3 regions of the Paenibacillus sp. AK121 genome follow, and region 2 is predicted to be linked to each of the others. Evidence: predicted binding sites of a transcription regulator. Region 2 holds the regulator's gene; each other region holds the start of a gene.
What was found. The regulator LexA, encoded in region 2, represses DNA repair genes until DNA is damaged. The targets are predictions, from matches to a motif close to CGAACATATGTTCG.
Positions count from the first base shown of each region.

Region 1: a site for LexA is predicted at 1,277-1,290, ahead of recA (recombinase RecA). Genes of this name have one in related genera too.
Region 3: a site for LexA is predicted at 1,963-1,976, ahead of addB (helicase-exonuclease AddAB subunit AddB). Genes of this name have one in related genera too.

Region 1 covers NZ_JAHPJM010000005.1:184,219-187,502, reverse strand. Annotated here, with positions in the region: gene recA (recombinase RecA) at 146-1,207, opposite strand; gene KSP24_RS11495 (competence/damage-inducible protein A) at 1,435-2,703, opposite strand; gene pgsA (CDP-diacylglycerol--glycerol-3-phosphate 3-phosphatidyltransferase) at 2,799-3,284, opposite strand, start outside.
Region 2 covers NZ_JAHPJM010000003.1:36,113-39,396, reverse strand. Annotated here, with positions in the region: gene KSP24_RS25715 (DUF2798 domain-containing protein) at 1-180, shown strand, start outside; gene KSP24_RS06425 (hypothetical protein) at 274-414, opposite strand; gene KSP24_RS06420 (hypothetical protein) at 456-620, opposite strand; gene lexA (transcriptional repressor LexA) at 1,037-1,663, opposite strand; gene KSP24_RS06410 (LysM peptidoglycan-binding domain-containing protein) at 1,853-2,221, shown strand; gene KSP24_RS06405 (DUF896 domain-containing protein) at 2,330-2,536, shown strand; gene KSP24_RS06400 (hypothetical protein) at 2,652-3,161, shown strand.
Region 3 covers NZ_JAHPJM010000001.1:480,416-483,699, forward strand. Annotated here, with positions in the region: gene KSP24_RS02145 (Na/Pi cotransporter family protein) at 1-133, opposite strand, end outside; gene KSP24_RS02150 (class I SAM-dependent rRNA methyltransferase) at 423-1,802, shown strand; gene addB (helicase-exonuclease AddAB subunit AddB) at 2,043-3,284, shown strand, end outside.

The DNA.
Region 1 (3,284 bases), on a different contig from region 2:
CTGCTGACAAAGCAGACTTTATTTGATGCAAAAATGCCCTGCACAACTGTGCAGGGCATCAGAATCATGCTATTTAAACGGACTGTACCATAATCCCTAGGCTACAGTTCACATGGCAGATCAGAAGCGAAGTTTCAGGCAAGCTTTATTCAAGCTCCAGCAATTCCTGTTCTTCCTTGGCCTCCTGCGCCAACTCTTCTTCTGTCGGTGGAGCAATTGTTGTAATCAAATTACTGGCCACCCGGATTTTTTGCTCGATCGTACTAGCAATGTTCGGATTTTCCTTCAAAAATTGCTTTGCATTCTCACGTCCCTGACCAAGGCGCTCGCCTTCGTAGGAATACCATGCTCCGCTCTTGTCGACAATGTCGTGCTCCGTACCGATATCGATCAAGCTTCCTTCTTTGGAAATGCCCTCACCGTACATAATATCCACTTCAGCCTGACGGAAAGGAGGTGCGACTTTATTCTTCACGACTTTAATACGTGTACGGTTACCCACGATGTCGTTACCCATTTTCAAGCTTTCGATACGACGAACATCCAAACGTACCGTAGAGTAAAACTTCAAGGCACGTCCACCCGGTGTAGTTTCAGGGTTACCGAACATAACACCTACTTTTTCACGGAGCTGGTTGATAAAGATAGCAATGGTTTTCGATTTATTAATGGCTCCAGACAGCTTACGCAATGCCTGTGACATCAAGCGCGCTTGAAGACCGACATGGGAATCTCCCATTTCGCCTTCAATCTCTGCCTTCGGTACAAGTGCCGCTACAGAGTCAACGACGATAATGTCCACTGCCCCACTACGCACAAGAGCTTCGGCAATCTCCAATGCCTGCTCACCTGTATCTGGTTGCGATAGTAACAACTCATCAATATTGACACCCAGCTTGCTCGCATACGACGGATCAAGCGCATGCTCGGCATCGATAAAGGCGGCTTGTCCGCCTGTTTTTTGCACCTCTGCAATAGCATGAAGAGCTACTGTCGTTTTACCGGATGATTCCGGTCCATATACTTCAATAATCCGGCCTCTTGGAAAGCCGCCCGTTCCTAACGCAATATCCAAAGCAATCGAACCACTGGGGATTGTTTCCACTTGCATGTGAGTAGACTCACCCAACTTCATAATGGAACCTTTACCAAATTGCTTTTCTATTTGACGGAGCGCCATATCCAGCGCAGCACGACGATCTGACAATAAACTCACATCCTTCATTGTTTGTACTTTAATAATACCTTGTTTTGACACGCTTGCCAAGCATTTTTTCGAACATACATTCGTTTTTTTTATTTCCCGCAGCTCTCTTCTATAATTATACCTTTCTCTTAAAACGAAAAAAGAACCGCTGGCAAAAAGCTTTGCAACGGTTCTTCCGAATAAGAATATTATATCATGAATATCTATCTAAAACAACTCATCGATAATTAAGAGAGTTTCTCGTTCTCTACCAATCGGCGCCACAATCTGTACAGGATAGCTTTGACGGATCGCAAACGGATGGTCTCACGGTTACCACTTAAATTCAGCTCATATACTTCCGTTTCCTTGTCGCGCTCAGCAATACCAATATACACCAGGCCGACTGGCTTCCGCTCGGAATATCCGGGCCCAGCTACACCAGTAACAGAAAGTCCGAAATCGCTGTCCATAATCATTCTTGCCTGCTCTGCAAGCACAAGGGCTACTTCCTTACTCACTGCGCCTGGCGCATGATCCCCTTCCAAATAATCATAAGGCACATTGAGCAATTTCATCTTCATTTCATTGGAATAACACACGATGCCACCTTGAAACATAACAGCACTGCCAGGTATAGAAGTGATGTGTTCCATCAGCATACCGCCTGTACAGCTTTCCGCTGCGCTCACAGTGAGTCCGCGCTTGGCCATTAAATCTACAATCACCTTCTCCAGCGTAACATCCTCACTTGCATACATATATTCGGAAAGACGCTGCTGAATTTGTACTTCCGTAGCCGTCAGCTTAATTAAAGCTTCACTCTCACTGGCCGCCTTGGTGGATATACGGATCGTGACTTCCCCTTCCTTGGCATAAGGAGCAATCGTGGGGTCCGTCTGGGATTCGATCAGATCTAACAAGCGCGTTTCAAGAGCTGACTCACCGATCCCTGCGAATTTTAGCATTTTCGAATAAATCGGCATCTCCTCACCGCTTAATGCCTGCTGAAGCAACCATGGTTTAGCATGATTTGCAAACATAGGTTTAAGTTCCTTAGGTGGTCCGGGCAAAACCACATAAAATTTACCGTCCTGTGCAATGGCATCCCCTATAGCTAAACCCGTCTCATTTTCAAGCGGAGTGGCTCCTTCAATAGAAAGCGCCTGGCGGCGGTTATTCTCGGTCATTTCTACCCCACGGTTACGGAAAAACTGATCCAGCTTGTCCATGGCAAGACGATCTATCTGCAATTTTCGCCCCAGTACAGCCGCTATCGCATCTTTTGTCAAATCGTCCTGAGTTGGCCCCAGCCCACCAGAAAACAAAATAATATCCGCACGCTTCTGAGCAAGACGTACCGCTTCCTGAAGTCGATCCATGTTATCGCCAACTACAGTCTGAAAATATACATCAATTCCGATAGTAGCTAGCTCTTGTGACAAATATTGGGCATTTGTATTTACTATTTGTCCAAGTAATAACTCTGTTCCTACTGCAATGATTTCAGCTTTCATCAATTCGTCCTCCTAGGATGCGTATAATGTGGGAATTATGTAAAGAAACAGCAATAAGTTAAGTCCCTATTGCTGTTTCCATAAGATTTATCCTGTTAAACTTTAGAGGAGCTCAGCAAATGGATATTCTTTACAAAGTAATCAATACCCGAATAAATGGTGATTAACACAGCTGCCCATATCGCTATTAAATCAAACGGAATACCCAGAAAAACAAACGGGAAATTATTTATGAGCAGTGCTACAATAGCAACGATCTGGATGATCGTCTTTAATTTCCCCCAATTGCTTGCAGCAACCACAGAGCCATCCAATAAGGCGATCTGTCTCAGACCCGTAACCGCAAACTCACGACTGACAATCACAACGACAACCCATGAATCAATTTTTCCCATTTCCACCAAAGAAACCAATATAGCAGTTACCAACAGCTTATCAGCAAGGGGGTCCAACAGCTTGCCCAAATTGGTGACCATATTATTTTTACGAGCCAAATATCCGTCAAGGCCATCTGTGCTGGCTGCTACAAGGAAAATGATAGCCGCAATCAGCTGATTATACGGCAGCGTGAATGCACCGAT
Region 2 (3,284 bases):
ATTCTTAGCCATGCTATTAGCGATCATTCATTATTTGAAGCATATTTAGAAATTTCTATAAAGAACTTTGTTGTGGCCTATCCATTACAATTATTGGTTATGGGTCCAGCTGTTCGAGCCTTGTTTATAAAATTTATAAAGAAAAGCGGACAAGTGGGACCAAAGCTGATACAAGTTTGAGGAAGCTATAACTGGCGGGATTGGTAGTTTGGTGATCATTTAACACAAAAAAAGCAGGAAGAATTCTTCCTGCTTTTTGCTTGAAAATAATTATTAACGTCTGCGTTGTCTATCATTCACGCTAAACAGATTAACAGCCAGTGCGTTACCTCTTGCACGCGCAGTGGCTCTTTGGTTGGAACGGATGTTTAATCTTCTTCTTCTCAATTCACGGTTGCTGTGTCTTCTGCTCATAATATCACCTCCCTTCAAAGAAATGAAGGTACGGTTAAATCTTAATGATGTTTATGCTTACGCTTGGAAATTTTGATATTTAATGCGTTAGTTGCGAGTGCATTTCCGCTTCCTGTTTTAGCAGCTGCGGCTTGAAAGACTTTAACGACCAGATATCTGTTTTTCCCGATGCGATGCTTATACGTTTTAACTCTATTTCTGATCATCTGCATAACTCCTTTACTTTAGGTCTGCTATATACATATGTCAATTGTGCTAGTAATGTATCAGCATCAATCTACTAAAGACAAAAAGAAGCTAGTACCTATGTTCCTAAATGTTTTTAAAAAAACTCATGCTAGCCTGCGTTCGCCTTCCCAACTTTACGTTATAGGGGAAGGCTACAGTAGGTTCACATGAGTCAAATTTCCATTTGTTTAGCTAATAAAAGTAAACAGTTCAAGATCAGAGGGGACTATTTCGGATAATGGGGGGATATAATAGTAGAGACAATATAGGTTGCTGAAAAGGAAAGAATAGTTGTGAGACACACATAGTAAACATAATAACAATATAAAACCGGCTCGCCTAGGCGGCCGGTTTTATATTCGTGGTAGTATAACGGGGAAGAAAGCACGATAAATCAGTGGAAGTCCCGGAAGAGTCCAACAACCTTGCCCAATATGCTGACGTGTGTCAGGCGAAGCGGTTCAAAGGCTGGATTTTCAGGTTGAAGCCGGATATGATCTTTTTCTTTGTAAAAGGTTTTAACTGTTGCCTCGTCTTCATCTGTCATAGCTACTACAATGTCTCCGTTATCAGCTGTCTGCTGCTGACGTACGATTACATAGTCTCCGTTAGCAATACCAGCTTCAATCATGCTTTCGCCTACAACAGATAACATGAATATTTTATCCTCACCAACAAAGTGTTGGGGAAGAGGAAAGTAATCTTCAATATTTTCTGTCGCCGTAATAGGAAGACCAGCGGTTACTTTGCCGACGACGGGAACACGACTAATGGAGTAATTAATCAAGTTGCTGTTATCCGATTCGTCTTGACCAAGTAATTCAATAGCCCGTGGTTTCGTAGGATCGCGGCGAATGAGTCCTTTTTTCTCCAAACGATCCAAATGACCGTGAACCGTAGAACTGGAGGCCAATCCGACTGCCTCGCCTATTTCGCGCACAGAAGGGGGGTATCCCTTTAGACGCACTTCATTGCGGATAAATTCAAGAATGGCCTGCTGGCGGCTCGAAATCTTAGACATACCGTATCAACCCCATTTAGTAACGTTTGGGAAAATTATAGCATAGAACCTCCGTTCGTACAAACATAAGTTCTAAATAATCCCTAAAAATATTTACGAACTTTTGTTCTGTTTTCTATTGAACAAAACAAACGTTCGTGTTATATTGTGAAAAACATAAGAACAAACGTTTGGAGGACGCGGCCAATTATGAAATATAGCACTTATCAAAGTATTTTCCCGATGAACTTAGAGAATTTACAGGAGACCCGAAAAGAGGGTAAGGTGCGTTTGTTACAGGTTATTACCAATACTCTTTTACTCAAGCTTCTTATTCTAGTAATTATCGTTTGGGTTGCAGGGGCAGGTGTACTTACGGTTTTCGCAGCACCTTCAGTTTCTAATAAAGAGGTGATTAAGCTGACTGTACAACCTGGAGATACGTTATGGAAGATTGCCGTGAATCATAAACCGGAACGAATGGATACACGGGTATATATTGAAGGAATTATGCGTATTAACGATTTGGAGGATCGGGGAGTGCAGGCAGGTCAGGTGCTTAAGCTTCCACACTTCTGATCTATAAGACTATAGAGCTTGTCAAGGAGCGCAATGCGGGAGCCTTGACAAGCTCTTTTCTACATGTCAAAGTGTATTATATCTTTGCTTTTATGGAGGGGACACAATTTGGATATAGACAGCTTGGTACAGCGCATTAATGAATTAGCGCGCAAAGCAAAAGCCGAAGGATTGACAGAAGAGGAAACCACAGAGCGCGCCAACCTTCGGGAAATTTATTTAGGCAACATTCGCCGTAATTTTCGGCAGCAGCTTGAAACCATTGAATTTGTGGACGATGATACGTCGAAGGGAAATGGCGGGCTGAAGCATTAATGTCGCTAAAGCCTGCATCATTTGCCTTTGTTTTAGGTATCTTTCCTGGTATCTATATAGATCAGCTTTAAGGCAGTTGCTTTAATGTAATATTTATTGGGAAGGGAATTGAGAGATGGCCCGATCATTTGAAAGAAAAGTACGTAAAAACACAGCGCATTTAAATAAAACGCGCAAGAAACAAGGCATTCAAACCATTAACGGCGCAGGTTCAGCAATGGACATTTTCCGTGGCCGTAATATTACTGTGCCAATCATGCTGGCTGGTCTTGCTGTATTGTACATGCTTATGAGTTACTTTTTGACTAAGACCGGCATGCGGGGAATGGACTGGCTGGTATTTGGCTTGTACTTGATGCTGGCTGTAATCTTCTTCATTCGCCGTCCTTATTTAAAAGTGGGAAAAGATACCCTCTATATGTTAAAAGGTGGCAGAGAACGGCCGATGACGGCAGGGGACATGAAAGCCATCAAAATTGAAAAGGGTTACGTTACCGTTGAAAGAAAAGGGAAGGGCGGTAATTTTATTTTTACAAAATCACTGGGACGCTACGATACGGATGCCATCGCAGAGCGTCTTGAAAAGTTTGCACTATCCAATCAGATACAGGTAGATAAGAAATAACCGATTTAGCCTGTAGCTCTGTAAGTAAGGCCGTATGATGTTATTTTTTCATATAACATGGTGCGGCCACTTGCTTAATATGGGCACACATAACGATCTGATTCGTGACCAAACAGACAATCT
Region 3 (3,284 bases), on a different contig from region 2:
AAATCGTAGCCCGGTTCAGCCAGCGGGTAAGGAAGGGGCCAGCCAAATGCCGGAGGGCAGCTTCCATCAGCTTCATTCCGCCTAAAAAAATAAGCAGCCCACCGCACAGTGGGAGTATAACATGTATGAACACGGCCATAGCCCCCTTTTCTAGGTGAAAATACTTATGTAACAGCCTATGATCTGTCAAGGACAGCCATGACAAGCATGGTTGAGCAGTTTTTCACGGAACAATAATTTTGAAGTATCTTCACAAGCTTTAAAAGCGTGACGTCGATATACAGGCGGGCAGTAGCGAAGCGGTTCATTTGAATCTAGAGAAGCGCCAGTGATCGTAAGAACAAATGAACCGCGGAGCTGCGTCCCATCGAACACCACACTTTTAAGGACTTTAAGTAATCCAAGAATAGGAGTGAAGGATTTTGCCTTCAGTAATATTAGAACGTAGCCGCAAAAAAAGGCTGGAGCAAGCACACCCTTGGGTGTTTAAAAATGAAATAGCCAAGATTGAGGGTGATCCAGAAGCAGGTGATTTGGTCAACATCCTTAACCATCAAGGACGTTATTTGGCGACAGGTTACTATAATCCTGCTTCGCAAATTACAGTGCGTGTGATGTCCTATGAGCCGCTGGAAGTGATGGACCAAAGCTTCTTCGCCCAACGTTTCCGCAATTGCTTGGAGCATCGTGAACGCTTTGTGACTGGGGGGAACGCTTACCGTTTGGTGTACGGCGAGGCTGATTTTTTGCCTGGGCTGATTGTAGACCGTTTTGGCGATGTGTTGGTCGTTCAGCTGTTAACGCTTGGCATGGATCGGCGCAGGGAAGAAATCAGAGATGCGCTTGTTGAAGTCATGGGGCCAGTTGGTATATATGAGCGTAGTGATGTATCCATCCGCGAGCTGGAAGGGTTGGAACAGACGAAAGGTCCTTTGTACGGCGATTGCCCGCGCCATGTGGTGGTGACGGAAAATGGCTTACAAATCAAGGTCGATATCGAAGAGGGCCAAAAGACTGGCTATTTCTTTGACCAGCGTGAAAATCGCGCAGCCATCGCGCCGTTGATGACAGGTTGGGGAGCGCGTAGCGGAATTACGTTACAAGAAGTAGCTGCAACCCCAGGTGATGAGGCCACAACGGTCATGAAGCCTGTGAATAAAAGTGGTAAGGTGGTTGAATTCCCATTTTGGGACGGTGCAACTGTATTGGAATGTTTTTCACATACAGGTAGCTTTACGCTCAATGCGTGTAAACATGGTGCGAAAAAAGTAACTTGTCTGGATATTTCTGAACATGCGATTGAAAGTGCAAGGGATAATGTGAAGCTGAACGGTTTTGAGGATCGCGTCGAGTTTGTCGTCGACGATGCTTTTCAATATTTACGTAATCAGGTTAAAGGTGTAGAGGAGCGCACCGCGCGAGCGGGGGGCAAAGGAGATACAACCAAGCCGCTGACTGCGGGTGGCGGACGCACCTTTGACGTAGTTATTCTGGATCCGCCAGCTTTTGCCAAAACGAAGAGTGCTGTCAAAGGAGCTACACGTGGATATAAAGATATCAACCTTCATGGGATGAAGCTTGTCAATGAGGGCGGTTATTTGGTAACGGCGAGTTGTTCGTTCCATATGCGGCCAGAGCTGTTTTTGGACACGATTCAGGAAGCGGCGGCAGATGCCGGTAAAACCCTCCGACTGGTAGATTGGAGAGCGGCAGGGAAGGACCATCCTCAAATTTTAGGTGTGGAGGAAGGTCATTATTTGAAATTTGCCATCTTTGAAGTGCGCAGTCGGACGCGGCTGTAGACTTCATACCCTTGTCAAAGTTAATCTATTTTTAGGCGATAAAGATAACTAGGTGAAACAAACTCATTTTTAGTATAAATCAGTCCTGTAGAGAAGGCTTGCACCAAGCCATCCTGCGGGACTGTTTGTTTTTGAGAAGGGATCAATTGCTACAACATGGCAAACGTACGTTCTTTTCTCCTTTGCCTGATATGCTATACTGTTTAATAGAATGTTTTTGGTTGGAAAGGAGGCCGCATCATGTCGGTCCGCTTATTGATTGGCCGCTCTGGTAGTGGTAAAAGCACGTTAATCCGCAATGAAATGACGTCTATGTTACGCGAGGAGCCGCTAGGTAAACCTATGCTGTTACTTGTGCCCGAGCAATCGTCATTTGCTTCAGAGCATGCGTTGCTTACAGAAGCCGGAAACGGTATTCAGGGGTCGATGCGCGCCCAGGTGATGGGATTCCATCGTCTTGCCTATTTAGTCATGCAGGAAACAGGGGGTTCAGCCCTGGTGCCTGTAACAGAAGAAGGCAAGAAGATGCTTTTATATAAAATTATTCGTCGTCGCAAGGATGAACTGAGTTTGTTTAAGGATTCGGGAGATCAACTCGGTTTTGTGGATCGGTTGAATACGTTGTTTACAGAGTTAAAGCAGTACGGAAATGATGCTCGGTCTGTACCGGAACAACTGGAGAGAATGCATGCTGCGGGGGAGTCCGCCCCGATATTAAGAGGCAAGCTGAAGGATATCAGCCTAATCTATGAGGATTTTGAACGGGAGCTGACGCTTAAATATATCGATGGTGAAGATACGCTTCGCATGCTAACAGAACAGATTGCACAGTCTTCACTTATACGCGGAGCAGACATTTGGATGGATGGCTACCGAAGGTTTACACCGCATGAATATAAGGTGGTGGAGCAACTTATGCTGCACGCCTCCTCGCTGACGGTGGCGTTGACCTGTAACCGCAGCTACGAAAGTGGCCAGCTTCCGCATGAGCTGGATTTGTTTCATCCTTCGGCGGCTACCTACGTCAAGCTTAAAGGAATGGCAGACGAGCTGATGATTGAAACGCAGACACAGTTATTACGTCCTGATCCGATGCCGAGATTTAAGGAGCGTCCAGCGTTGGCGTATTTGGAGGCTAATTTCGAACATCGTACAGGGCTGCGGAATCAGGAACAGCGGATGCGGCTACAGCAGCTACGAGAGCAATGGGCAGATACACAACCGGAGGGTATAAAGCTGTATGCTGCAGCAAATCGCCGTGCCGAGCTGGAAGGAGCCGTACGCGAAATGCGCCGCTTGGCCCGTGAAGAGGGCGCGCGTTATCGGGAGATGGCCTTGTTTGTGCGTCATATTGAAGATTATGAGCCATGGGTGGAACCGATATTCAAGCAATATCAGGTCCCGGTATTTTTGGATCAGCGGAGAAGTATACTTCATCATCCCTTAGTGGAATTGATTCGGGCTTCACTGGATATCGTGCAG